Regions from separate parts of the Streptomyces liliifuscus genome, predicted to be linked through region 1. Evidence: riboswitches for the same ligand, from Rfam matches in the RefSeq annotation. Region 1 holds a riboswitch; each other region holds the start of a gene.
What was found. Region 1 has a riboswitch for cyclic di-AMP ahead of JEQ17_RS08645 (M23 family metallopeptidase). Riboswitches for the same ligand answer to the same signal wherever they lie in the genome.
Positions count from the first base shown of each region.

Region 2: another riboswitch for cyclic di-AMP. It lies ahead of JEQ17_RS27345 (transglycosylase SLT domain-containing protein); the one in region 1 lies ahead of JEQ17_RS08645 (M23 family metallopeptidase).
Region 3: another riboswitch for cyclic di-AMP. It lies ahead of JEQ17_RS49930 (C40 family peptidase); the one in region 1 lies ahead of JEQ17_RS08645 (M23 family metallopeptidase).

Region 1 is NZ_CP066831.1:2,008,203-2,017,677, reverse strand. Features, by position in the region: gene JEQ17_RS08650 (alpha-galactosidase) at 1-995, shown strand, start outside; cyclic di-AMP (ydaO/yuaA leader) riboswitch at 1,291-1,457, shown strand; gene JEQ17_RS08645 (M23 family metallopeptidase) at 1,460-2,380, shown strand; gene JEQ17_RS08640 (DUF6250 domain-containing protein) at 2,578-3,297, shown strand; gene JEQ17_RS08635 (SGNH/GDSL hydrolase family protein) at 3,444-4,229, shown strand; gene JEQ17_RS08630 (TetR/AcrR family transcriptional regulator) at 4,494-5,114, opposite strand; gene JEQ17_RS08625 (glutamate dehydrogenase) at 5,215-6,405, opposite strand; gene JEQ17_RS08620 (MBL fold metallo-hydrolase) at 6,756-7,958, shown strand; gene JEQ17_RS08615 (ATP-binding protein) at 8,341-9,475, shown strand, end outside.
Region 2 is NZ_CP066831.1:6,357,678-6,367,152, reverse strand. Features, by position in the region: gene JEQ17_RS27365 (polyprenyl synthetase family protein) at 1-984, opposite strand, end outside; gene JEQ17_RS27360 (peptide MFS transporter) at 1,354-2,868, shown strand; gene JEQ17_RS27355 (CocE/NonD family hydrolase) at 2,897-4,891, shown strand; gene JEQ17_RS50730 (DUF5959 family protein) at 4,965-5,885, shown strand; cyclic di-AMP (ydaO/yuaA leader) riboswitch at 6,243-6,407, shown strand; gene JEQ17_RS27345 (transglycosylase SLT domain-containing protein) at 6,411-7,154, shown strand; gene JEQ17_RS27340 (HAD family hydrolase) at 7,288-8,103, opposite strand; gene JEQ17_RS27335 (FAD-dependent oxidoreductase) at 8,415-9,475, opposite strand, start outside.
Region 3 is NZ_CP066831.1:1,879,666-1,889,140, reverse strand. Features, by position in the region: gene JEQ17_RS08130 (MDR family MFS transporter) at 1-2,096, opposite strand, end outside; gene cobF (precorrin-6A synthase (deacetylating)) at 2,267-3,037, opposite strand; gene JEQ17_RS08120 (DUF309 domain-containing protein) at 3,117-3,629, opposite strand; tRNA gene JEQ17_RS08115 (tRNA-Pro) at 3,730-3,803, shown strand; gene JEQ17_RS08110 (glycosyl hydrolase family 95 catalytic domain-containing protein) at 4,069-6,948, shown strand; cyclic di-AMP (ydaO/yuaA leader) riboswitch at 7,142-7,313, shown strand; gene JEQ17_RS49930 (C40 family peptidase) at 7,409-8,839, shown strand; gene JEQ17_RS08100 (DUF4394 domain-containing protein) at 8,933-9,475, opposite strand, start outside.

The DNA.
Region 1 (9,475 bases):
GCCTCAAGCCCCTCGCCGACGAGGTGCACGCGCTGGGGATGCAGTTCGGGATCTGGGTCGAGCCCGAAATGGTCAATCCGGACAGCGAGCTGTACCGCGCGCACCCCGACTGGGTGCAGTTCCAACCAGGACGAAAGAGGACGGAGCTGCGCAATCAGCTCGTTCTGAACCTCGCCCGTGAGGACGTCCAGGAGTACCTCTGGGAGCAGCTCGACACACTGCTCTCCAGTGCGCCGATCGACTATGTGAAGTGGGACTTCAACCGCTGCTTCACGGACGCGGGGTGGCCCGGCGAGGCCTACCCGCAGCGGCTCTGGGTGGACCATGTGCACGCCCTGTACCGCCTCTTGGACCGGCTGAGGGAGGCCCACCCGGGCGTCGCCTTCGAGTCCTGCTCGGGCGGCGGCGGCCGTATCGACCTGGGGATCATGGCGCGTACGGACCAGGTGTGGACCTCGGACAACACCGACCCGCTCGACCGGCTCGCCATCCAGCACGGCTTCACCCAGGTGCATCCCGCGCGGACCATGGCTGCCTGGGTCACCGACAGCCCGAACGTCCAGCTCAACGGCCGCGTCAGTTCGTTGCGCTTCCGCTTCGTCAGTGCGATGGCCGGAGTGCTCGGTGTCGGCGGCGATCTGACCCGCTGGAGCGACGAGGAGCTGGCCGAGGCGCGGACCTGGGTGGAGCTCTACAAGGAGATCCGGCCCGTCGTGCAGGGCGGGGACCTCCACCGGCTGCGGGCGCCGGAGGGTGGCCTGAGCGCCGTCCAGTACACGCGTGACGGCGAGGTCGTCGTCCTCGCCTGGCTCCAGGCCCAGCACTACGGCGAGCCGGTCGCTCCGGTGCGACTGTGCGGACTCGACCCGGCAGCGGCGTACGAATGCCTCGAAACGGGCGAAGTCCACCGAGGTGCGGTGCTGTTGCATCACGGGTTGCGGACGGGGCTGCAAGGTGACCTTGATGCGGCAGTTTTCCGGCTGCGTCGCATGTGACTGTTGTGTCCGTAATGGAGCCTAAGTTCCAACTCGCTCTGGAATAAAGGCTCCTGAAACGGCACTCCGTGAGCAGCGTCATATTCGTGACGGTCCGCTGTCGCCATGTTCACGTGATTCAGCTGTGTTTTCAGGGATTTAACAAACGGGGGAGATCCCTGCTTTACGCAGCGTGACCGTCATTTCGGTCAGGGATCAAGAGAACGGGGCACACAGGAAACCCCAAAGGTTGTTACTGCGTCTTCATGTCGCTTACGTTCGCCACCAATCCGGACGGACGCCCAATCCTGCCGCCGCCCGGAATCCGCTCACCCACCCGTACACGGCAGGAGCGGGGGACCCACAGGTAGAACGCCTGTTCCGGTCTCCGGAACGGCTAGGGGTTAAGTCGTGCGCAAACACGGCCGGGCATCTCCAGCTCGCACCCGACAGCTCACCTCGCAGGCGCCGGAGAGGAATTCGCCATGCCCGCGAAGGGTAAGCACCGCCGTCCCAAGTCCCAGCGTTTCACCCGCTCCATAGCCGTCGCAGGAACCGGCGGCGCGGCGCTCGCCCTTCCGCTGCTCGGCGCGACCGGAGCGCACGCCGCGACTCCGCAGTCCGCCGCCGATTCCGTGGCGAGCGTCTCGAATGTCGCGAGCAAGGCCGCCGAATCCGCGCCTGCCGCCGCCGACAAGAAGGCCGAGGCGAAGAAGGCCGCGGCCAAGACCTATTCCGTGCGTGCGGGCGACTCACTGTCGAAGATCGCCGACACGCAGGACGTCAGCGGTGGCTGGAAGAAGCTGTACGAGGACAACCGCAAGGCGATCGGCGGTGACCCGGCGCTCATCCACCCGGGCCTGAAGCTGTCGATCGGCAAGGCCGCCGCCACGTCGAGCTCCGACTCCGGCGCCTCCAAGGCCACCCAGTCCTCCGCGAAGAAGGCGGCCGCCCCCAAGGCCGCCGCCGCCCCCAAGGCCGCGGACGACGCCAGCGCCGCCGGCTTCACGCTGCCGGTCGCGGGCGCGAGCGTCGGCACCCCGTACAAGATGTCGGGCAGCATGTGGTCCAGCGGGTACCACACCGGCGTCGACTTCGTGGTGCCGACCGGCACGTCCCTCAAGTCCGTCGGTGCGGGCACGGTCGTCTCGGCCGGCTGGGGCGGCGCGTACGGCAACCAGGTCGTCATCCAGCTCGACGACGGCCACTACGCCCAGTACGCCCACCTCTCCTCCCTCTCCGTCTCGGCCGGACAGGCCGTGACCGAGGGCCAGCAGGTCGGCCTCTCCGGCGCGACCGGCAACGTCACCGGCCCGCACCTGCACTTCGAGATCCGCACCACCCCGGACTACGGCTCGGACGTGGACCCGCTGGCCTACCTGCGCGGCAAGGGCGTCTCCATCTGACCCGACGCCGGGCACGCCCCATGCGGCGTACCACTCCGCTCGTCTCCGAAGGCCGGACCCTGTGATCCCCGGGGTCCGGCCTTCGGTGTTGCGGTTCTGTGGCATGGCCGGGCGGTGTATCGACAGGGGTGCGGAAGCCGGGACACAGTGATCTCCGCAAGCGCTTTCTACGCGCCTTCCACGCCATGGAGGTCCCTATGACGACCACACGCAGAGCGTTCGGAGTCCTGGCCGCCGGTGCCGCACTCACGGCACTCGTCCCCACGCAGACCGCGGGCGCCGCGGTACGTCACCGTCCGGGGCGGCTCATCGCCCGCGACGACTTCCGGCACGGCCTCGGTCAGTGGGCGACGGAACTGCAGGCCGGCGGCAGCGTCACCGCGTCCCGGGGCGTCCTGGAGATGGACGTGCCGAGCGGCGCGACCGTGTGGTTCAAGCGAAGGCTCCAGGGTCCGTACGTCCTGGAGTACACCGCCACACCGGTCTCCGCGGGCGGCGTCAACGACCGGGTCTCGGACCTCAACAACTTCTGGAACGCCACGGACGTCCGCTCCCCGAACGACATCTTCGCCACGCACCGGGGCGGCGCGCTCGAAGAGTACGACCACCTCACGACGTACTACGCCGGATACGGCGCCAACACCAACACCACGACCAGGCTGCGCCGTTACGTCGGTCGGGCGGGTGTGCGGCCGCTCGTCCTCGACTACACGGAGCCCCTGCTCACGGCGAACGAACCCAACCGGGTCCGGATCGTCTCGAACGGCTCGACGGTCCAGTGGTGGAACAACGGGCGGCTCGTCCTCGACTTCGTGGACCAAGAGCCGTACACGAGCGGGCACTTCGCGTTCCGGACCGTGTGGAGCCACTTCAGGATCACGGACTTCAGGGTGCGGGAGCTGCGACAACGTCCCTGAACGAGCCCCTTATTCCGGGATTGACCAACACTTGACGAGTGGCTTATCTCACCGCGCGTCAACCCCTTCCTACGGTCGCGTAGCTCACACCCGAAGGTGAATCATGGCCCGATGTGGCAGACGATTCGAAGAATGACAACAGATCAGTGATCGGGTCGTACGTGGCGGTGGGGGACAGCTTCACCGAGGGCGTCGGCGACCTTGGCCCGGACGGGGCGTTCGTCGGCTGGGCCGACCGGTTCGCGGTGCTTCTCGCGGACCGCCGGCCCGAGGGCGACTTCGACTACACCAACCTCGCCGTCCGCGGGAAACTCCTCGACCAGATCGTCGAGGACCAGTTGACGCGCGCGAAGGAGCTCGCGCCGGACCTGGTCTCCTTCTGCGCGGGCGGCAACGACATCATCCGGCCGGGCACCGATCCCGACGAGGTCGCGGAGCGCTTCGAGCGTGCCGTCGCGGACCTCACGTCGGCCGTCGGCACGGTCCTCGTGACCACCGGCTTCGACACCCGTGGCGTACCCGTGCTCAAGCACATGCGCGGCAAGATCGCCACGTACAACCTCCATATCCGGGCCATCGCCGACCGGTACGGCTGTCCCGTGCTCGACCTGTGGTCCCTCAAGACCATCCAGGACCGGCGGGCCTGGGACGGCGACCGGCTCCATCTGTCGCCCGAGGGGCACACGAGGGTCGCCCTGCGGGCAGGGCAGGTCCTCGGCCTGGAAGTGCCCGCGGACCCCGACCAGCCGTGGCCCCCGCTGCCGCCGCGCGGCACGCTCGAAATGCGGCGCGACAACATCCACTGGGCGCGCGAGTACCTGGTGCCCTGGATCGGGCGGCGACTGCGCGGGGAGTCCTCCGGGGACCGTGTGGTGGCGAAGGGGAGCCTGTCGCCCGGTGACATCAGGATGCGGATCGAGCCGGTGGCTTGAAGGTCCGGGGGCCTAAGGGCCTTCGGAGGCGGACCGCGGTTCGACCGGTGGCCCGAATGCCCGCGGAGGGGCGGGGCTTTCCTGACGGGTGACGTCGGGGAAGCCCCGCGCTTTCTTTGTGGGTGAGGCCGAACCGTCTCCCGGCCGGTGATGCCGAGGAAGCCCCGTCGTCCCTCGGCGGTGATGTGAACGCGGGGATGTGAACGGGGGCGCGCTGTTCCTCGCCCGTGAACCGGCGGTACGTCGGTAAGTCGGTACGTCGACTCAGGCGCCCGGAGTCGTCAGCGCCTCGCGGTCCAGGCCCAGCTCCCGGGCCAGTGCCTCGTCCACCCACTCCTGGGTGCGGGCGCGTGACACCGCGCCGGGGTACGCCGTCATCTGGACGGCGAGCCCGTCCAGCAGGGCGGTGAGGCGCAGGGCCGTACCGGTGGGGTCCGGGCAGTGGAACTCGCCCGAGGCGACGCCCTCCGCGATGACCTCGGTGATCGCGGCCTTCCACTGCCGGTCGAGGTCACGGGTGACGTCCCGCAGTGCGGGATCGCGCAGCGCCACCGCCCAGCCCTCGATCCACAGCCGCCAGCCCTTGGCCTGTCCGGTGGGCGCGTACCAGCGGACCGCAGCCCGCAGCCGGCGCAGCGCGGTCGTCCGGCGGCCGAGCAGCTTGCGCAGATGGGCGAGGTCGTCCTCGGCCGCGTACGTGAACGCGGCAGCGACGAGTTTCTCTTTCGTCGAGAAGTGATAGAGCACCAGCGCGTTGCTCACCCCGAGCGAGGTCGCCACATCGGCGATCCGCACCGCGGACACGCCCCGCTCCTCGATCTGCTGGATGGCGGCCCGCAGCAGTTCCTCACGCCGCTCCGCCACGCTCAACCGCACTCTTGCCACCGGGCAACCCTATTGCGTCGCTCCGGGCCGCGCCGGTGGAGGGTCGGTTACCGGCCGCGGCCGGGCCGTCACCGTTCTCGTCCGGCCGTGCCCGCGGGCGTCAGCGGTACCAGCCGAACCGCTCCGCGATCACCGGCAGCCGGTCCGCGACGATCGCGTGCGCGGCCGCCCGCGGTGTCGTCCCGTCGGCCTCCGCGCGCGCGAGCGTCCGGTCGATCAGGGCACGCATCGAGCGCCGCGTGTACGCGAACGCCTCGTCCGCGTCGGCCCCGATGTCGCCGAACAGCGTCCACCACCACCAGGCGTTGGTCCCGGAGTTGACCACGACGTCCGGCAGGACGGTGACACCGCGGCCGGCGAGCAGCTGCTCAGCGCCCGGCAGGACGGGCATGTTGGCGGCCTCGACGATCCAACGGGCCGTGATCCGCCCCTGGTTGGTGGTGTCGATCGTGTACGAGACCGCCGCCGGCACCAGTACGTCGGCATCGGCGGACAGCCAGGCGTCGCCGGGCAGTTCGCGGTCGCCCTGACGCAGCACCGCGCGGTCGATCGTTCCGTACGAGTCCCGGGCGGCGAGCAGCGCGTCGACGTCGAGCCCTCCGGGGTTCGCGATCGTGCCCTTCACGTCGGCGACGGCCACGACGCTGAGCCCAGCGCGCGTGAGGAAGCGGGCCGTGGCCCCGCCCATCGTGCCCAGACCCTGCACGGCGACCCGGGTCCCCTCGTACGCGACCCCGGCCCGGTCCAGGGCCGCGAGGACCGACTCGGCCACCCCGCAGCCGCCGACCAACTCGTCGAGCCCGATGCCGTCCACCTCGACGGCGAACGCGTCCGCCAGCCGCCGCCTGGCCGCCGCCTCGTCGTCGAGCAGCGGATACACGGCCTGGATCGACGACACGAGCCCCGCCTCCGCCGCGGCCCGGTCGACGAGGTCCTGGGTGAGGCCGAGATCCTCCCCGGTGGTCCACATGCTCTCGATGTACGGGCGCATGGCGCGCAGATAGCGCACGAGCAGGCCGTACGCCTCCGGGGCCTGGGGATCGCAGTCGATGCCGCCCTTGGCGCCGCCCAGCGGCACATAGCGGCTCTCGGGGTTGTAGTGCAGGGCCTCTTTCATGGTCATGCCACGGGCGAGCCCGGCGACCTCGTCCAGCGTGCAGCCCGCCCGCATGCGCAGACCGCCGCTGGAGACGCCGCGTACCAGCCGGTCCACGACCAGGTGCCCCTGACGGCCGGTGACGTGGTCCGTCCAGGTGAGCGTCATCAACGGGCTGCTGTCCTGGGCGGTCATGGGGCTCCTCGGGAACGGGGATCTGGGAACGGGGATCTGGAACAGGGAAACGGGGAAACAAGCGGAATCAGGGGAACAAGGTGACAGGTTCGGAGCGTTTGACCGGCGTGAGGCCGGGTGCGCACCGCGCCCCGGTGCTGCACCGGCTGGCTTTACTGAATGGTCGGTCAGTATCGAAAGTGCTGCATGTATCTGTCAACATACTGAATGGATCTTCAGTAGAACGTGATCTCGTATTCGATGGATCCCGCCATGGCCCGCGCGGAAACCGCCCTGCCACACGCCCGACCCGGCGCTGTCAGAGGCGGCGACCATAATGGAAAGTCAGACCGACTCCACCTGGAGGTGCCGTGACCGGTTCCCGTTCCCTGAGCTCCGGGCTCCGTGCGCTGCGGCCCGCCGCGTTCGGCGCGGATCCGAGCGGTGAGCGCATGGAGCGCATCCGCAGATCGCCGAACTACGCGGACGGCGTCTTCCGGAATCCCGAGGGCGCACCCCGGCCCGACGGCGCCATGCTCGAGTTCGCGCGGTCGTTCTTCCGTAAGGAGGAGCGTGTCCGCCGCGCCCCGGCTGGCACGGTGCCGGTGCATGCCACGACCCTCGCGGACCTGGCCAGGCCACCGGCCGACGGACTGCGGCTGACGTGGATGGGGCACTCGAGCGTCCTCGCCGAGATCGACGGGCACCGGGTGCTCTTCGACCCCGTCTGGGGCGAGCGCTGCTCCCCGTTCGCCTTCGCCGGTCCCAAGCGGCTGCACCCCGTGCCCCTCCCGCTGGAGGCGCTCGGCCCGGTCGACGTGGTCGTCATCTCCCACGACCACTACGACCACCTGGACCTGCCCACGATCAAGGCCCTGGCCGGTACGGACACGGTGTTCGCGGTGCCCCTCGGCGTCGGCGCCCACCTGGAGCACTGGGGCGTCTCCCCGGACAGGCTGCGCGAGCTCGACTGGCACGAGACGACGAAGGTCGGCGGAATCTCCCTGACCGCCACACCCGCCCGCCACTTCTGCGGCCGCGGTCTGCGCAACACGCAGCACACCCTCTGGGCCTCCTGGGCCGTGGCCGGGGACGAGCACCGGATCTACCACAGCGGTGACACCGGGTACTTCGCCGGTTTCGCGGACATCGGCGCCGAGCACGGCCCCTTCGACGCCACGATGATCCAGATCGGCGCGTACAGCGAGTTCTGGCCCGACATCCACATGACGCCCGAGGAGGGCATGCGGGCCCATCTGGACCTCCAGGGCGGCCGGCCCAGCGGCGTGATGATGCCGATCCACTGGGCGACGTTCAACCTCGCGGCGCACCCCTGGGCCGAGCCCGGTGAGGGCACCGTCACCGCCGCCCGCGCGGTCGGCGCCCGGATCGCGCTGCCCCGGCCCGGCGAGCCCTTCGAGCCGACCGCGGAGACCGTCCCGACCGAGCCCTGGTGGCGCGGTGTGGCGGTCGTCCCGGAAGGCGGCTGGCCCGCCGTCGAGGAGACGGTGCGTGACACACCGCGTGACACCAAGGAGGACACCGGAGACCCGGAAACCGTCCCCGCGGGGTGACGCGGAAGCGCGCGGAGGCATTCGAAGGCAATCGGCGAGGGCCGAGGAGCATCCTGCTCCTCGGCCCTCGCCGATTTTTGCTGACCGCTTCTGACCAGGTCTGATCGGTTCGCCAGTGCACGGGAACGGACGTGCGAGGGGTTTATCGGCCTGTCGTACGAACCCTCATACCAGAGCGGGACGCAGGCCGCCGGACTTTGTCAACTGCCCACCGCACATGATGCGGTGGCGACTACTGTGAGTGGCCGCTGAGCGACACAGGGCCGAATTCTTCGACTCTCTCGACCGGCGCAGCGATGGCGCGTGTCCCAGTCGGCGCATGCCTCGGTCGCAGAACCCGCGGGAGCCCCCACGGCCCCGACACACCAGTACGAGGACGTCGATGTCTCACCTTCGCGCACCGGCCGCACGCGCAGACCGCCGCGAGGGCGGGCGGCACGGGCGACCGGCCGCCCGTACCGCCCCCACGCTGCCCGAGACCCATATACGGCCCCAGCTCCTCCGCCTCGCGGTCCTGCCGCCCATCGCGGTGGCCCTCAGCGCCAGCGCCGCCGTGCTCTTCACCGTCCGCACGACCGCCGCACGGCCCGGCCCCACTCTGTGGATCGTGCTCGGCGGAGCCGTCGCGGTCGCCCTCGCGGGCATCGTGATCGCCGCCGTGGCCGCCGACCGCGCCGCCAGGTCCGTACACGAGCGCGTCGGCACGCTGCGCCGCGCCAGCGCCCGCGGCCAGTCCGATCTGCGTGCACTCGTCGAGACCCTGCGCCGGGGCGAGGGGCCGCCCGAGCGCCCACCCGTCGGTCGGCCCGTCCCGGACGCCGACGAGTTCGACCTGTTGGAGGACGACCTGGCGCGCGCCCACGACGGCGCCGTGAGTGCCGTCGTCCAGGCCGCCCAGCTCTCCAGCCAGGCGGGCAGCGAGCAGAAGGTCGAGGTCTTCGTCAATCTGGCGCGGCGGCTGCAGTCGCTGGTGCACCGCGAGATCTCGATCCTCGACGAGCTGGAGAACGAGATCGAGGATCCGGACCTGCTCAAGGGTCTGTTCCACGTCGACCACCTCGCCACCCGAATCCGGCGGCACGCCGAGAACCTCGCCGTGCTCGGCGGAGCCGTGTCGCGCCGGCAGTGGAGCAACCCGGTCTCCATGACCGAGGTGCTGCGCTCCGCGATCGCCGAGGTCGAGCAGTACTCGCGGGTCAAGCTCGTACCGCCGATCGACGGCACCGTGCGCGGGCACGCCGTCGCCGACGTGATCCATCTGCTGGCCGAACTCGTCGAGAACGCCACGGTGTTCTCGGCCCCGCACACCCAAGTGCTGCTGCGGGCCAACGTCGTCACGTCCGGGCTCGCCGTCGAGGTCGAGGACCGCGGGCTCGGGATGCCGCTCGCCGAGCAGCACAAGATGAACGCGCTGCTCGCCGATCCGGATCAGGTGAACGTCGCGAGCCTGCTGCAGGACGGCCGCATCGGCTTGTTCGTGGTCTCACAGCTCGCGCGCCGCCACGGGATCGTCGTGC
Region 2 (9,475 bases), 4.3 Mb from region 1:
GCACAGCTCCACCAGCGCCGCCTTCGCGTCGCACTCAGGGAGCGGGGCCAGCGTCGCGCGGGCGTCCTCCGCGTACCGCACGGTGTCGCGGCGGGCCTGGTCCAGGGCCGGGTGCACCCGCAGCCTGGCCAACGCCTCGGCGTGCCGCGCGTCGTCGGACAGGTCCGAGGCGAGCAGCTCCGACAGCGCGATGTCCTCGGCGAGCCCCAGCCGCTCCACGCGCTCGCGCAGCCGCAGCACGGGCATCGTCGGGATGCCCTCGCGCAGATCGGTGCCCGGCGTCTTGCCGGACTCGCGCGAGTCGCTGGCGATGTCCAGCACGTCGTCGGCGAGCTGGAAGGCGACACCGAGCCGCTCGCCGTACTGCGTCAGCACGTCGACGACCGTCTCGTCGGCGCCCGACATCATCGCGCCGAATCGTCCGGCCACGGCGATCAGCGAGCCGGTCTTGCCGCTGAGCACGTCCATGTAGTGGTCGATCGGGTCACGCCCGTCGCGCGGCCCCGCCGTCTCCAGGATCTGGCCGGTGACCAGCCGCTCGAACGCCTCCGCCTGGATGCGTACGGCCTCGGGGCCGAGGTCGGCCAGTATGTGCGAGGCCCGCGCGAAGAGGAAGTCGCCGGTGAGGACCGCGACCGAGTTGCCCCAGCGGCTGTTGGCGCTGGGCACTCCGCGGCGCACGTCCGCCTCGTCCATCACGTCGTCGTGGTACAGCGTGGCGAGGTGCGTCAGCTCGACGACCACGGCCGAGGGCACGACACCCGGCGCGTACGGGTCACCGAACTGCGCGGCGAGCGTCACGAGCAGCGGCCGGAACCGCTTGCCGCCCGCGCGCACGAGGTGCTGCGCGGCCTCCGTGATGAACGGGACCTCGCTCTTGGTGGCCTCGAGCAGTCCCTCCTCGACAGCCGCCAATCCGGCCTGGACATCGGCTTCGAGAGCCTGGTCCCGCACGCTCAGCCCGAACGGCCCGACGACGGTCACGAGGGTCTCCTGTCTGCTGACGCTCTCAGCGGCGGTGTCTGGATGCTCTGAGTGTGCTGGGCCTGCTGGGTACTACAGGTGCTGCGGATGCTGTGGGTGTTTGTCGATGTGTCGCTGCTGGCACTCAAGTCAGCGTATCCGGTCGCCTTTCGATCACAGTGAGCGCCCGCCCGTCACCTGCCACCACCCTGCCTGACACGCTCCACCTGCCCCCTTTTGCCCCCCGCCCCCAGCCGGGCGGTATCCGATCACGGAAGGTATGTTCTTGATCTGCCGATAAGACTGATACATCCGGTACGGACGACACATGCGGTACGTCCTGAAAGCGAGCCATTTTTCAGGAAGTGATGCTCCTTGTCCCGCGACACGATCGAGTCCGACCCCGATCCGGAGCCCGATCCGGAACCCGGTGGCCCTCGCTCGGACCCCGCCGACGACCATGCCTTCTTCGGCCAGCCGAGGGGCCTGCTCACCCTCTCGGGCCTGGAGGTCTGGGAGCGGTTCTCGTTCCTGGGGATGCAGGCGATCCTCGTCCTGTACTTCGCGGACACGGTGGCCCACGGCGGCATGGGAATGTCCGCCGGAACGGCCGCGTCCGTCTCGGCCGCGTACGGGACGCTGGTCTATCTGGTCTCGGTGGCCGGCGGCTGGCTGGCCGACCGCATCCTCGGCTCGTACCGGGCGGTCCTGTGGGGTGGTGTCCTGATCGCCTGCGGCCACTACGCGATGGCGGTGCCCACCGCGGCCATGACCTGGGCGGGACTCGGCCTGATCAGCGCGGGCACGGGCCTGCTGAAGCCGAATGTCGCCACCATGGTCGGCAAGCTCTACCGCACCGACGACGACCGCCGCGACGCCGGTTTCGCCGTGTACTACATGGCGATCAACATCGGCGCCTTCGCGGGTCCGCTGATCACCGGCTGGCTCGGCGACCACCAGGGCTGGCACTGGGGCTTCTCGGCGGCCGCGGTCGGTATGACCTTCGGCCTGATCCAGTACGTCGCGGGCCGCCGTCACCTGGCCGGACGCAGGAACGCGGCCGAGTTCGCGCTGCCGCCGGCGGCCATGCGCAGGGCCGTCCGCCTGATCGTCCTCGGCCTGCTGGCCGTGGCCGTCCTCGCGGTCCTGCTGGCCGCCGCCGGATGGCTGACCATGGGCCGCTTCGTGGACCTGCTGACCCTGATCTCGGTGATCGCGCCGGTGGTCTACTTCGCGGTGATGTTCAGGAGTCCCCGGGTGACTCCCGGGGAACGGGGCCGGCTGCGCCCGTACATCGTGCTGTTCCTGGCCTCCACGGTCTTCAACTTCATCCTCTTCCAGGCGTACTCGACGATGATGCTGCTGGCCGCGTCGAACGCCGAGACGACGATCCTCGGCTTCGACTTCCCCGCCGGCTGGTACGCGTCCGCCCTGGGCGCCTTCGAGGTGGCGCTCGCCCCGGTCGTGGCCGCGCTGTGGGTGCGGATGGGGCACAGCCAGCCGCACGCCTCCAACAAGATCGCGTTCGGGGTGGTGCTGGGAGGCCTGTCCTTCCTCCTGATGGTGCTGCCGACCTCGGGCCACGACAACGACGACTACCTGATGTCGGCCTGGTGGATCGTCGGCTCGTACTTCCTGCTGGGGCTCGGCGACATCCTCCTGGAGACCTCCGGCATGTCGGCCACCACCAAGCTCGCCCCGCGGGCCTTCGCCAGCCAGACGATGTCCCTCTGGTTCCTCTCGCTGGCCCTCGCCAACGGCATCCAGGCCCAGACCGTGAAGCTCTACGACGACGTCTCCAAGCCCGCCTACTTCGGCGTCAACGGCGCGATCGCCGTCGCCGCGGGCCTGCTCGTGATCGCCTCCGCGCCCTGGCTGCGCCGCACGATGCACCCGGTCCACTGAGACCCCACAGGCCCTGGAGGTCACCGCCATGCGCATCCGTACGTCCTTCCCCTACGAGACGACTCACGAGGACATCCGCGTTCCCCTCCCGGACGGAACCAAGCTCTACGCGCGCGTGTGGCGCCCGCTCACCGACGAACCCGTACCGGCCCTGCTCGAATACCTGCCCTACCGCCTGACCGACTGGACGGCCCCGCGTGACTGGCAGCGCCACCCCTGGTACGCGGGGCACGGCTACGCGTCCGTACGCGTGGACATCCGGGGGCACGGCAACTCCGAGGGCATGCCCGGTGACGAGTACTCGCCGACGGAGCTGGCCGACGGGGTCGAGGTCGTCAACTGGCTCGCCGCCCGGCCCTGGTGCTCCGGAAAGGTCGGCATGTTCGGCATCTCCTGGGGCGGCTTCAACTCCCTCCAGATCGCGGCCCTCGCGCCCGAGCCGCTCAAGGCGGTCGTCACGGTCTGCTCGACGGACGACCGCTATGACAACGATGTGCACTACATGGGTGGTTCCGTGCTCGCCGTCGACATGCACGCGTGGGCGGCGACCATGCTCACGTTCGTCTCCCGCCCGCCGGATCCGGTGTACGCGGGCGAGGTCTGGCACGACCTGTGGATCAAACGACTGGAGACCGTCGATCCGTTCCTGCACACCTGGCTGGCGCACCAGACGAGGGACGACCACTGGCGCCGCGGCAGCGTGTGCGAGGACTACTCGGCGATCCGGGCGGCGGTGCTCGCGGTCGGCGGCTGGCACGACCCGTACCGGGACACGGTCCTGCGCCTGGCGGAACACCTCCCGGCCGACCGCGTACGGGGGATCGTCGGGCCGTGGTCGCACCAGTACCCCGACCGGGGGCTGCCGCCCGGCCCGGCGATCGGCTTCCTCCAGGAGACGCTGCGCTGGTGGGACCACTGGCTCAAGGGCACCGAGACCGGGATCATGTCCGAGCCGCTCCTGCGCTCGTACGTCAGCGACTCCCATCCGCCCGCCACGGTGTACCCGACGCTGCCGGGCCGCTGGGTCGGCGATCCGGCCTGGCCCTCTCCCCTGGTGGCCCCGGTGACGTACGCCCTCAGGGGTGAGCCCGTGGTGGTGCGGTCCCCCCAGCACACGGGGGTCGACGCCGGCCGTTTCTTCCCCTTCGGCAACGACGCGGACCTGCCGCCCGACCAGCGGGACGAGGACGGGAGGTCGGCGTGCTTCGACTTCGCGGTCCCGGAGGAGATCTGGGTGCTGGGCCGCCCGCGGGTGCGGTTGAGGCTCACCACGGAGGCGACGTGTGGACAAGTAGTGGCCCGAATCTGCGACGTGGCCCCGGACGGCTCCTCGACCCTCGTCACCCGGGGCGTTCTGAACCTGTCAGCCCGGCATGGCCGTGACCAGGTGGTTCCCTGGAAACCGGGCTCTACGGAGGACGTGGTTCTCGACCTGAACGCCATCGGCCACGCCTTCCCTCCCGGCCATCGTGTGCGTCTCGCCGTCTCCTCCGCGTACTGGCCGTGGATCTGGCCCCAGCCGGGTTCGGAGGCGGGCTTCACCCTCACCCCTTCGGGGAGCGTGCTGGAACTCCCGCTCCGCGCACAGGAGTCGGACCCGTCCATCTCCTTCGAGGAGCCGGAGCAGGCGGAGCCCATGGGGGTCAACTTCCCCGCGACCCTGGACGAGCCGCGCCCCGAGCGCCTTGTCGTCCGCGATGTCGCCAAGGGTGAGTGGCGCCTGGAGGTGGACCCGCGGTACGGAGGCACCCGGGTGTATCCCGACGGCCTCGAATTCACCGAGGAGGCCCTGGACACGTACACGATCGTCGAGTCGGACCCGCTGTCCGCCCGCGCCCGCTCGGACTGGTTCGTCCGGCTGCACCGGCCGGACCTGCCGTGGGACGCGAGCGTCGAGGCACACTCCGAAACCACCTGCGACGAGGCGGACTTCATCACCTCGAACGAGGTGATCTGCAAGGACGGTGACGAGGTGGTGTTCCACCGCACCTGGGAGAAAAGGATTCCGCGGACCGCGGGGTGAACTCGTACGCTCCCCGCATGACGGCGAACGCGTACATGGGCCACACGACCTCAATCGCGTGTGCAGGGACCCCATGACCGCATACGCTTATGTGGGGCCCGATGACATAAGGGAGGCCGTCCGGCCTGGCGGGGGCGGCGCCCGGATCCGGACCCCGGCCGACCTCGACGCCTTCCTGTCCGTCCGCCCCGCCGACGAGCTCGCCGAGCCGTTCACCTTCGTCGTCGACGCCTCCATGACCCTGCGCCTGGCTCCACGCCGCTCCGAACACGTGGCCTGCGCGGACGGGAAACCGGTGCGCGCCGCCGGGGAGTTGGGCTTCGCTCGGGCCGCCTCCGGCTGGGAGATCACGTACGCGAGCAACCAGTCCACCGGCTACTGCCCCGACCCCGAGTCGTGGCGGTCGCTCGCGGCGGCCCTCACCCGCGTGGGCATCGACCGCACAGACGCCGGAACCGGTGGCTACACCCACCCGATCACCTACCGCCGCTGTCCGTCCTGCGCCGGGTGGAACTCCGTACAGGACGCCCACTTCGTCTGTGCCCTCTGCGACGCCGACCTCCCGGCCGACCACCGCACCGGCCCGACGGACCTCGCGCTCCTCGCCGACGAGGAGGGCAATTCCGTCAGGATCACGGTCCTCGGCCGGCACCCGCGGATGGTGGCGGGCCTCGCTGCCGAGATCGTCGTTGAGACGCCTTTCGTCAGCGGCCGCCTCGAACTCTCTCTGTGGCGCCGCCGACTTGAGACCTGGGGGAACGCCCTGGACGCCGCATTGCATCGCGGCGAGGACATCTCCTGGATGACGGTGGAGCGAGGCCCGTCGATTTCCATTCGGCTCACGGGAGAACGGGATTGCCCAGAGGTGATCGTGGAGGACGACACGATTTCCATGGCCACCGTGTGCGTCCCCGTCGATCTTCCCGGGAACTGGATCGACAGCCATCGGCAGAAACTGCGTGAGGTGCTGACCCTCTGGAACCCGGAGGACTGAACTCTCCGGAATCCCGAAGAGCGGCGAGAACATATCTGGACAAGTAGTCCCTTATGTCGACTGGGCGGACATCCAGACTCCGCCCGACTTGCCCACATTAAGCACATGAAGCACTTAATTCCCCACCTGTGCCAGTGAATTGAGTCACGTCCGTCCCGGACGGTCACTTTGCCCGGCCGGTCGATTCACCTTTGCTCAAAGCAAGTTGAACTTCGCCTTCCGAATGGATCAAGAATTCCCATCCGTCCCGAACAGGCAAATGACATCGCGATGTGAATTCTGGGCTTGTTCACGGCATGTGCTCTCGCATACGTTCACGTCACTCCGGATGGACCGCCTAATCCTGCCGCCGCCCGGAGATCCCAACCACCCATTCACTCGCGTACGGCAGGAGCGGGGGACCCAGGTAGGCCGCCGGTCCGGATTCCGGAACGGCTCGGGGTGAAGCCGCGTGCAGCATGCGGCCGGGCAGCTCCCGCCCGAACCCGACAGCTCACCTCGCAGGCGTCGGAGAGGAAACGCGCCATGGCCGCACGAGGCAAGCACCGCCGCCCCAGAATGAACACCCTCACGCGTGGCATCGTCGCCGCGGGAACCGGCGGAGCCGCGCTCGCGCTCCCCCTCGTGGGGGCCACCGGCGCCCACGCCGCACAGCCGACGCAGACCGCCCAGGCCGCACCGTCCGCGGTCCCGCAGGTCTCGCTCGTCACGTACAAGGTGGTCGCGGGCGACACCCTGACCAAGATCGCCAAGAAGCACTCCACGAGCGGCGGCTGGCAGAACCTGTACAAGGCCAACCGCGCGGTCATCGGCAACGACCCGGCGGTCATCCGCCCGGGCCTCAAGCTGACGGTCGGCACGAAGAACGCCCAGACCTCGGCGAAGAAGGCCACGGCGACCAAGGCGACCACCGCGTCCGCCGTCACCCCCGCCGCCGCGAAGACGTACACGAACGACCTCGACGGCTGGATCAAGGAGTCGCTGGACATCATGGCCCAGCAGGGCATCCCGGGGTCGTACGACGGCATCTACCGCAATGTCATGCGCGAGTCGTCGGGCAACCCGCAGGCCATGAACAACTGGGACTCCAACGCCGCGGCCGGTACGCCGTCGAAGGGGCTCCTCCAGACCATCGACCCGACCTTCAACGCGTACCACGTGGCCGGCACCTCGATGGACCCCTTCGACCCGGTCGCCAACATCACGGCGGCGTGCAACTACGCCGCCGCGAGGTACGGCTCGATCGACAACGTCTTCGGGGCCTACTGAGCGGGCCGACGGCGAACAGGCCGCCGGTACCGGGCGGGCCGGTACCGCGAACCTGTACCGGGCGGGCCCGCGACGAGGGGAACCCACCTCTCCGCGGGCCCGCCCGGTGCCGCGCCTTCTCGGCGACGCGGAGCTAGGGCCGCGGGCCGAAGAGCCGTTCCAGTACCACCGCGATCCCGTCGTCCTCGTTCGACAGGGTCACCTCGTCGGCCACCGCCCGGAGTTCGGGGTGCGCGTTGGCCATCGCGACGCCGTGGGCCGCCCAGTCGAACATCGGGATGTCGTTGGGCATGTCACCGAAGGCGATCGTTGTGGCGGGGGTGAGGCCGAGATGTTCGGCCGCCAGGGCGAGCCCCGTCGCCTTGGTCACGCCACATGGCTGGAGTTCGACTGTGCCGGGTCCTGACATCGTGACCGTGGCGAGGGAACCGACCGCTCCGCGGGCCGCGGACGCCAACTCGTCGTCGGACAGCAGGGGATGGCGCAGCAGCACCTTGCTGATGGGTTCCGTCCACAGGTCGTCGCGACGCAGGACGCGGACCGCTGGGAGTGTCGGGTGCGGCATCTCGTACCCCGGCTCGATGAGCGTGAGTCCGTCGACCCCGTCCTGGTCGACCGCGGCGTACACGTCCCCGACCTCCGCCTCGATCTTGCCGAGCGCCGTCTCGGCCAGCTCGCGGTCGAGGGTGACCGACCAGACCATGCGCTCGGCGCCGGCGTCGTACAGCTGCGCCCCCTGACCGCACACCGCCAGTCCCTGGCTGCCCAGTTCGTCCAGCAGGGGGCGTACGCGTGGTGCCGGGCGCCCCGTCACCACGAGGTGCCTGGCACCTCTCCCGATTGCCATCGCCAGCGCGGCGCGTGACCGGTCCGACAGGGTGTCGTCGCCTCGCAACAACGTCCCGTCCAGGTCAGTGGCGATGAGTGAATATGCAATCGGTGCGGCCATGATCAGAGAATACGGATCGAACGCCCCAACGACTCGACGGGAACCGGACGTCGTCCGGTATCTCGTCAGGCACAGGGGTGCCCGTCGGCACCATCCGTCGGCCGCCCGGAGGCAAATCGCAGGCGCCGAGGAGCAGTTGACCATGGCCGCCCTGCTCCCGAGCCCCCGGTCAACCGGCCCCTCGCCCGCTCTCGGCCCCGCCTCCCCGTGCCCGGCCTCGCCCCGTGGACACGGCTCGCGCACGGCCTTCGCGGCCGCTCGGCGGCTTCAACGACGCGTCGATGCGTACGCGCACGAAGCGGAGGTTCCGTTCAGCCGCGCGCCCCCACCAGATGCCGGACCAGCCTCGGTGAGGCGAACTCCGTGCCGCACACGAACCGCATCACGGGCCCGTACGAAGCCGCCGCCGGCAGCCCCGTGAAGTACAGCCCGGGTACGGAGGACCTGAACCCGGCGCCCAGCTTCGGTGTCCCCCGGCTCACCGCCAGCTCCGTACGCAGTTCGTGCCCGAGGAAGTCCATCGCCGCGAGATCGACGCGGTATCCGGTCGCGGCGACGACGTGGTCCGCGGAGAGTTCCTCGACGCGTCCGTCGAGGGTCCGGACGGCGAGGGCCGGATGGCCACCCTCCGATCCGGAGCGGACGATCCGCGACACCTCGCTCACCCGCACCGTCCCCTCGAACCGCTCCCGCAGCCACCAGGCGCCGAGCGGGCCGAGCACCCGGCGGACGAGGAAGTGCCGGGCCTGCGGCGGCAGATGGCGGTACGGGTGGGGGTAGTAGCTGAGTGCCCACAGCGACCAGGCCCGTCCGAAGGGCGACCCGGGGCGCAGCCTCGGCTGCGTCCAGGGGGGCGCGCCGAAGGCGACCGATCCCTTGCCGCGCGCCACCACGCGCACCTGCGCGCCCGCCTCAGCCGCGAGCGCCGCCGTCTCCAGGGCGGACTGGCCCGCCCCCACGACGATCAGCTCCTTGCCGGAGAACCGGGACAGGTCGTGGAGCTGCGAACTGTGCGAGACGGGCCCCGTGGGGGTCGGTCCGTCGGGCGCGGCCGCGGCCAGCTCGGGCGGCAGATATGCCAGCCCGGACAGCCCTGTCGCGACGACGACCGCCCGAGCGGTGAACAACTCCCCGGAGTCCAGCTTGAGTTCGAAGCCCGCCGGGCCGCGCCGACCGCCCCCTGGGCCACCCCGTTGACCGATCCGCCCGGTGTCCCCCTGATGGCCGCGCCGGTCGACCGAGACGACCCGCACCCGCTCCAGGTCCGGCACGAGCTTCTGCCGGAACCACTCCCCGTACGCGACGAACGTCTCGACCGGGACGATGTCCTCGTCCGTGACGAGTCGGCGGATGCCGGCCGCGTCGCAGTAGT
Region 3 (9,475 bases), 130 kb from region 1:
TCCGTCAGGATGTCGTTGGTGAGGTCCTCGACCAGGAGACGCTTGGCGATGGTGTCGACGGCGGCGCGGAGGTCCGCGCCGGAGGGGCGGCCGACGTCCTGTTCGACGCGTTCGGCGAGCGCGGTGGACAAGGCCTCGCCGATGACGTGGGCCTCGCGGTCGCCCGCCTCGGTGTGGGAGAAGAGGGTGCCGTCGCGCGTGAGGTAGCCCTCGTCGACCATGCGCTGGAAGACCGGGACCAGGACCTCCGGAGGCATGCGGCGGCGGGCGGCGATCAGGCCGAGGCTCGCGTGGCCGACCATCCGGGTGAACAGCTCGACCTGCATCACGGCCCAGGCGCCCGCGATGTCGAGACGGGTGTCGGACTCGGTGACGAGCCGGCGCATGGCGTCAGGACTCGTACCGCCGATGATCTTTCCGACCACGGCCTCCAGACGCCGCTGGTTGTCGGCCGAGGAGGGGGTCCCGAAGCCCTCGCCCAGATCCGTGGACCCCATCCGGGCGCTGTCGCGCAGCTCCACCTGCTTGAGGAACAGCGCGACCACGAAACCGATCAGCGTCACCGGCACGGTCCACAGGAAGACGGTCTGGAGCGTGTCGGCGTACGCCTCCACGATGGGCGCGGCGGTCGCCGACGGCAGTCCGTCCAGCCCCTCAGGGCTGGACGCGGCCTTCATGAGGGTCGCGGGGTCGGTCCCGCTCGTCCGGGCCGCCTCCGCGACACCGTCCTTGAGCTGGGGCGTAAGCGTGTTCGTGTAGATCGTGCCGAACACCGCGGTGCCGAACGAGCTGCCCAGCGTACGGAAGAAGGTCACTCCGGACGTCGCGGTGCCCAGGTCGGTGTACTCGACGGTGTTCTGCACGGCGATGGTGAGCACCTGCATGCACAGACCGATCCCGGTGCCCAGGACGAACATGTAGAACGACGCGAGCCAGGTGTTGGTGCCGGGGCCCATCAGGGAGAGCAGAAACAGGCCGATGCCCATGACCAGGGACCCGACGATGGGGAAGACGCGGTAGTGGCCGGTCTTGCTGACGACGTTGCCGCTGAACACCGACGCGATGAGCAGCCCGATGACCATGGGCAGGGTGCGGACGCCGGAGACCGTGGCCGAGTCGCCGTCCACGTACTGCAGGAACGTCGGCAGGAACGTCATCGCGCCGAGCATCGCGAAGCCCACGATGAAGCTGAGGATCGAGCAGACCGTGAAGACGGGGTTGCCGAACAGCCGCATCGGCAGCATCGGTTGGTCCGCGCGTGTCTCCGCCCAGCAGAAGGCCGCGAGGGCGACGACGCCACCCGCGAAGAGGCCGATGATGACCGGCGAGCCCCAGGCGTACTCGTTGCCGCCCCAGCTCGTCGCCAGGATCAGGGCGCTGGCGCCGATGGCCACGAAGGCGATGCCCAGGTAGTCGATGACCGGGCGGGAGGCCGATTTCACCACCGGGATCGTGCGGGCCGCGGCCACGACGACGAGGATCGCGATCGGGACGTTGACGTAGAAGCACCAGCGCCAGGTGAGATGGTCGGTGAAGAGCCCGCCGAGCAGGGGGCCGATGACGGTGGCGACACCGAAGACGGCACCGATGGCGCCCTGGTACTTCCCGCGCTCCCGCAGCGGGATCACATCGGCGATCAGAGCCATCGCGGTGACCATCAGACCGCCCGCGCCGATGCCCTGCATGCCCCGCCAGACGATCAGCAGCGTCATGTTCGAGGCGAGGCCGCACAGGAACGAGCCGGTGATGAAGATGATCGCCGACGCCTGGAAGACCAGCTTGCGGCCGAACAGGTCACCGAACTTGCCGACCAGCACCGTCGCGACGGTCTCCGCCAGCAGATAGCTGGTGACCACCCACGACATGTGCTCCGCACCGCCGAGGTCCGACACGATCGTCGGCAGGGCCGTGCCGACGATCGTCTGGTCCAGCGCGGCCAGCAGCATGCCGAGCATGATCGTCACGAAGACGACATTGCGGCGGCGCTTGTCCAGCACGGGCGGCTGCGCGGGGGTCTCCTGAGCCTCGGACGGCGGCTCGGCGGTGTCGGTGGTCGTCACATCCGTCAGCTTCACACCGGGTGGTGGCACGTGCATGCGGGGCCGTCCGCACGGGTGCGGGGCGCTGCCGCGGGGGTGGTGCGGAGCGTTCAGGGGCACCCCGCGCCCCTGAACGCTCCGTCGGAAGGTCCGTGCTTCGACCGCGGGTCCGCCGTGGCCGGTCGCGCAGTTCCCCGCGCCCCTTTGGGGCGCGCTGCCGGACCCGTTCAGTCCCGGGGGCGTCTGCGCAGCAGGTAGGTGTCCATGATCCAGCCCTTGCGGTCGCGGGCCCGCTCGCGCAGTTCGGCGATGCGTGGGGCCGTCTCCGCGAGTGGGCCGGAGGCCAGGATCTCGTCGGGCGTGCCGATGTAGGCGCCCCAGTAGATGTCGATGTCCTGGTCGGCGTACCGCTGGAAGGCCTGGTGGGCGTCGAGCATGACCACCACGTCGTCGACGTCCTCCGGGAAGCCCTGGGCGAGCCGGCGGCCCGTGGTGATCTGGACGGGCCGGGCCACGCGGTTGAGCCCCGTGCGGTGGCGGGCGACCAGCGCCGAGACGCTGCTGATGCCCGGCACCACGTCGTGTTCGAAGGAGACCGCGCCCCGGTCGAGGATCTCCTCCAGAATCCCCAGCGTGCTGTCGTACAAGGAGGGGTCGCCCCAGACGAGGAACGCCCCGCTCTCGTCCTCGCCCAGCTCCTCGGTGATCAGCCGCTCGTAGATGTCGGCGCGGGCACTGCGCCAGTCGCCGACGGCGGGGGAGTAGCCCGCGCCCCCGGCGGCCCGGTCCCGCTCCGGGTCGCGCGCCTCCACCAGGCGGTACGCCCCGTCCGGCAGATGCGCGTCGAGAATGTCACGGCGCAACTGGACGAGGTCCGACTTGGCCTCGCCCTTGTCGAGGATGAAGAACACGTCCGTGCTCCTCAGCGCCTTGACCGCCTGCAGGGTCAGTTGGTCGGGATCGCCCGCCCCGATGCCGATGACATGAATCTTTCGCACACCCCGAGTCTGCCCCACGCCACCGACAGGCCCGTCACCGCGTCCGACGAGGTGGGCCGGCCCTGGTCCCGGGCCGCCCTCAGGCCCCGTCGCCCCGCAGCCGCGGCGCCCACACCTCCGCGTCCACGGCCGCCCCGTCCTTCTCCACCGTGCCCGCCAACTCCCGCGCCCACGCGGCCAGCCCGGCCAGCTCCAGCCCGTACGGCCGCGGCTGTTCGGCCTTCGCCCCCCACTCCTCGACGGCCCCGGCGCCCCGCAGCAGCAGCCGCGCCCCGCCCGTCACGTTCCCCCGGGCCGCGTGGGTGAGCCCCACCGCGAGCTGGGCCAGCCCGCGCCACAGCGCCCGCTCCTCGTCGGGGCCCGACTTCCACGCGTCCTCGAAGACCTCGTGCGCGTGGAACGGTTTGCCCGCCGCCAGCAGCGCCTGCGCCTCGGTGACCGTGTCCTCGGGCGCGCGCACCACCCCTTCGGGCTGCCGCTCCACCCCGTCGGTCCCGTACGGCAGGGGCCGCCCGAGCCCGTCCCGGGGCCGCGCGTTGCGCGCCCGCCCTTCGGCGTCCCGGTCCCGCCTGTCGTCAGAAGCACTGCTCATGCACCGATTGTCCCTCGCCCCACGCCACCTTCGAAGCAGCCCCGGGTGTGGGGTAGTGTTCTGTCTGCGCGATCACGCGGTTCACCGCGACGAAGCGCATCGGGACGTGGCGCAGCTTGGTAGCGCACTTGACTGGGGGTCAAGGGGTCGCAGGTTCAAATCCTGTCGTCCCGACAGCATCGAACAGCGGGTCTGCCGACAACGGCGGGCCCGCTGGATGCGTTTGTGCGGCGGGTGACGATGTCCCGCGGTCTCCGCGCAGGCGTCCCGACGACCGGGCGAATCCCGCATGGGTTGTCGTATGGGTTGCTGTGTGGGTTCCCGTGCGAGTCAGTCATCGGATGAAAACCGAGTGCGTCGGCGCCATTGACGCATCAATAGTCGCTTCCTACCCTCCCGTTTAACCGAGTCATCGGATCAATCTGACGGGAGATCGATGATGGGTGTCAGCAGGCGGGGGTTCCTGGGCAGCGTCGCCGCGAGCGCGGCCGGCGGAGCGGCGACCGGGATGGGTGTCGCGGAACCGGCGGCGGCGCTGCCGGGCCCGGTCGTCGGCCCCGTGGCCCTCACCGGTATGCGTACCGACCGCGAATGGCGGGACTTCCTCGCCGGGCAGGACCCGCGCTGGAAGCGAATGCCGCGCGCCTGGTACGAGGGGCCGTTCCTCGGCAACGGTCTGCTCGGCTCGATCGTCCACCAGGAACCCGGCACCAACGTCCTGCGCTTCACCGTGCACCACAGCGAAGTGCAGGACCACCGGCCGGAGTTCGGCCACAACTGGGGCGTGGCCCGCCTCCCGGTCGGCAATCTCCGTCTGCACCCCGTCGGCGCCATCACCGGCGCCGACCTGCGCCTGGACCTGTGGAACGCCGAGGTCGGCGGAACGGTCACCACGGACAAGGGCACCATCGCCCTGCGCGCGCTGGTCCACAACGACCGGACGCTGCTGCTCGTCACCGCACGCGCGAGCGCGGGCGAGCGCGACTTCCGCTGGGAGTTCGTCCCCTCGCCCGCCGTCAGCCCGCGCATCGTCCGGGAGGACCCTCCGGCGGGCCTGGAGCCCAACCCCGCTCCGGTGGCCACACGCGAGCCGGACGGCACGGGCGTCGTCGTGCAGTCACTGGTCGCGGGCGGCCGGACCGTCACCGTCCACCGGGAGCGCCGACACGGCGACGAACGCTCGTACGTCCTGGCCGTCGCCCACTCCCATCCCGGCACCGACGCCGAGGGACGGGCGAGATCGGCGGTCCGCAAGGCGTCCGCGCTGCCCGTCTCCAGCCTGCTGCGCACCCACCGCGCGTGGTGGCACCGCTTCTACCGCAAGAGCTTCCTCTCCGTCCCCGACGAGATGCTGCAGAGCTTCTACTGGATCCAGCTCTACAAACTCGCCTCCGCGGCCCGCGAGGACGCGCCGATCATGGCGACCACCGGGCCCTGGCTGGAGTCCACGCCCTGGCCCGCAGTGTGGTGGAACCTCAACGTCCAGCTGGAGTACTGGGCGGTGCACGGCTCCAACCACCTTGAGCTGGACGCCGTCCCGCGCACCCTCGCCGAGAACACCGACACACTCATCGGCGGCCTGCGCCCCGAGTACCGGTCCGACTCGGCGGGCCTGCGCCGCGCCACCGACGCCACCTGCGACACCAGCGGCACCGTCGCCGTCCCCGGCGTCGGCGCCAACCCGGAGCTCGGCAACCTGCCCTGGGCACTGCACAACGTCTGGCTGACCTACCGGCACACCATGGACCGGGGCCTCCTGGAGGACGTCCTGTACCCCCTGCTGCGCCGAAGCACCAACTACTACCTGCACTTCCTGTACGAGGGTGACGACGGCCGGCTGCATCTGCCACCGACCCACTCGCCCGAGTACGGCAACGCCCCCGACTGCAACTACGACCTGGCGCTGCTGCGTTGGAGTTGCAAGACCCTGCTGGAGACCACCGACCTGCTCGGCGTACCGGACGAGTTGGCGCCCAAGTGGCGCGAGGTGCTGGAGAAGCTGACCGACCCCCCGGTGGACGAGAACGGTTTCATGGTCGGAGCAGGCGTCCCCTTCGCCAAGTCCCACCGCCACTACTCCCACATGCTCTCCGTCTACCCGCTCTGCCTCGTCAACTGGGAGCAGCCCGAACACCGCGACCTGATCGAACGGTCGCTGAAGCACTGGATCGGCTTCGAGGGCGCCCTGCGCGGCTACAGCTTCACCGGCGCCGCCTCGATCACCGCCCAGATGGGCCGGGGCGACGACTCGCTCACCTATTTAAGGGAGCTGGTCGACCGGTTCGTACAGCCCAACACCATGTACTACGAGGCGGGTCCGGTCATCGAGACACCGCTGTCCGCCGCGCAGAGCCTGCACGACATGCTCTGCCAGAGCTGGGGCGACACGATCCGTGTCTTCCCGGCCGTCCCGGGTGTCTGGCGGGACGTCACACTGCACGACTTCCGCACCCAGGGCGCGTTCCTGGTCAGCGCCGTCCGCCGGGGCGGTGCCACCCGATGGGTGCGGGTACGCAGTCTCGCCGGGGAGCCGTGCCGGATACGTCACTCCCTGCGCGGGCGGCTCACGGTCTCCGGAGTCGGTGGCCCCGCACCCGCCTGGCGCGACCTGGGCAAGGGCGTGGTCGAACTGGACCTGGCGCGCGACGCGGAGGCGGTGATCCACCCGGCCGGCTCACGGCCCGACCTGCGGATCGCCCCGGTGAAGATGACCGTGCCCGCCGATCCATGGGGGCTGCCGGAACCGCCGCAGAGCGGAACCGTCACCCAGCTCGATCTCACCGGACACTTCGACAACGACGGCATCACCACAGAGATGTACTACGGCGACGGGGACTTCGACGGCGCCGGCCGTACGTACCCCATGGCCCAACTCCCGCAGACCGGGCAGACCACGGACAACGGGATCGGCTTCCTCTTCACCAACGGCAGTGAGGGAACGAACAACAACCTCGTGGCGGCCGGGCAGGAGATCGCCGTCCCGCAGGGCGCGCAGCGTGCGTTCACGAAGCTGCACGTGCTCGGCGCGGGCGACTCGGCGGCCGTGACCGTCCCCTCGGTGGTCCGGTACGCCGACGGAACGAGCGAGGCCGCGCCGATCGCGCTCACCAACTGGCTGGCTTCCGGCCCCGAGTTCGGCGAGACCGAAGCCGTGATCACCGGTCAGATCCACGCGCGCACCGGGCCGTTGGCCACCAAGGCGGCCGTCTTCCACCAGGTGATCGAGCTCGACGCGAGCAAGCAGCTCACCGCGATCACGCTGACCGCGCCTTCGGGGCCGGCCAGGGCCCACGTTTTCGCCCTCTCACTGGAGGAGTAGCGGAAGCAGCGGGAGCAGAGGGGGAGTGGTGAACCGTGAGAAGTCGCCGAAGTCCGGCGATGTCTCGACCCGGTACGACGAAGGTCACAGTTATATATCGGACACTTCGCCCTTCAATCTTCACACGAGGTGCACATGTTGGCTAAGTTGACCGACAGGACGCACGACTCCCTCCGGTGAACCTCGCCGGGTCGCGCGGCCTCCGCCGAATCCGGTGGCCCTCGCGGCAACCGGAACCGGGGACCCACCGAACTTTGGGGTGAATCGGCCCAACCGCCCGACAGGGCAAGGGCCGTAGGGCATACCTTCCGGATTCCTCGCCCGAACCCGACAGCTAACTCGGTAGGCGGAGCACGGAAGGAGTACGGCTCCCATCGCGCCGGAACGAACCCCGCGCCCCGGAGGCAGCAACCTCCCGGGTATACCCCGGCCCGCCCTCGCGACGGCGGCCGCCACCTCAGTGGATCTGTATTCCTCGACCGGCGGATCCTCGCCCGCGAGAGAGGACGACAAGCCGAGTCGCGAAGAGGTCCAGCAGCGGATCAACAGCCTCTACGACCAGGCGGAGACCGTCAGCGGGAACTACAACGCGACCCGGGCGATGAGCTCGGGGCGCTCGCGCGAGCGTATGACCCCCGGACCCGACACGGGGCGTGGACGTGCCGACACGGTCGCCGCCGCCCCTGCCCCCGCTCTGAACGACCGCGCCAAGCAGTGGTTCGACGTGGGACGCTCGCAACTGGGGCCCCTCATCCCCGCCGTGCTGCCGCCCGACAGGATGCCGGACCGCGGCCAGGCAGAGACGCGGCCCAGGAGCACCGGCGACCGTCCGGGGGAGCGGTCGGCCGACCGTGCGCTGGAAGCGCCGGCCAAACCCGTCCTGGAGCTGACCGCAGGACCCGGCGCCGCGACAGCCGCCCGACCCGTGGCGGAGTTGACCGCGGGTCCCGTCGCCGCGCTGTCGGCCGTGCCGCAGCAGCGGCAGGAGGCCACCGAGGTCCTGCCCGCACTGGCCGCCGATCCGCGGCAGTCGCTGAAGACCTCCAAGCAGCGGAACCAGAGCAAGCTCGCGAAGGCCCGCGAACTGCTCTCCGCGCACACCGCCCGGCGGAGCACGCCGGTGGCGGCCATCGAACCCGCGCCGGCGGAGACCGCCTGGGCCACCACCGAGGGACAGGGCTACCGCCAGGCCGAGGCCGAATGGTGGCAGCAACAGCCCCAGGCACTGCCGCAGTCGGCCGGTTTCGGCACGGGAGGGTCCGTAGACGCCCTGGGCGGCCCGGACCTGACGTTCGGCATGGGTCTGCCCGCCGCTCCGGCTCCGGCAATGGCTCCGACCCCGTCCATCGGCATGGACCTGCCCATGGGACCGGACCTGACGTTCGGTATGGCTCCGCCCGTCGACGCCCGTACGCCGATCGGCACGGGTCTGCCCATCGGCTCGGACGGTGCCTCGAACCCCGGATACGGCGCTGCGACTCCGGGATACGGCGGATCGACTCCGGCGTACGCCGGGTCGACCCCGGGCTACGGCGGGAAGGCGGCGACAGCGGTCGACTTCGCCCGTGCGCAGATCGGCAAGCCCTGTGTGTGGGGAGCGATGGGGCCGGGCTCGTACGACTGCTCCAGCCTCACCCAGGCGGCCTGGAAGGCGGCGGGGGTCGCACTCCCGCGTACCGCCAACGATCAGGCGGTCGCGGGCGTGGCGGTGCCCCTCTCCGACATCCGTCTCGGCGACCTGGTTCTCTTCAACGGGCACGTCGGCCATGTCGGCATCTACAGCGGCAACGGCATGATGGTCCACGCGCCGAGCCCGGGGGCGGCCATCCGTGAGGAGTCGATCCACTGGGCCGGCGAGCCGGCGATCCACAGCGTGATCCGGCCCGCCTGACCCGACCCGGAGGCCGTATCGGTGCGCGCGCGATGCGCCGCTCGATACGGCCTCTGATCGTCTCGTTCCGGAGACGGCAGGTCCGCGAAGGTTTCAGCTCATGTCGAGCGAGACGGCGACATCGGTGATGGCTATGGGGAACTGGTCCACACTGGTCGTGGCTCCGGTGAGCACGTCGACGGTGTAGAACGTCGACGTCGAGGCACCGGCCGGGGTCAGGGTGGCGAAGGCCGTGTTCGAGATCGTCTTGCCGGCGCTCAGATCGCTGAAGATGTCGAAGCCGGCGTTGACACCGGTGTCGAAGCCCAGTGAGCCGGTCGGGACCAGCAGACCGTTGGCGGGCGGCGACTGGATGACGACCTGGTCCGAGGTCGTGTTGATGTCGAACAGCGTCGTCGCGGTGGCCGAGTTCAGGTCGTTGTTGGTGTAGGCGGCCGCGGTGACGCCGTGGGTCGTCGCCCCGTCCGTGGTCAGGGGGGTGTTCGTGGCGGTGCTGCTGTTGGCGAGGTTGTGCGCCAGGTTCTGGCCGGTGTCACTGATGATCCGCAACCGGTCGGCCGCGGGGTTGAAGTCGACACCGAAGTTCGTGCCCTGCAGCGGAACACTGAGCTGCGAGACCTTGGTGACCAGCGGGTT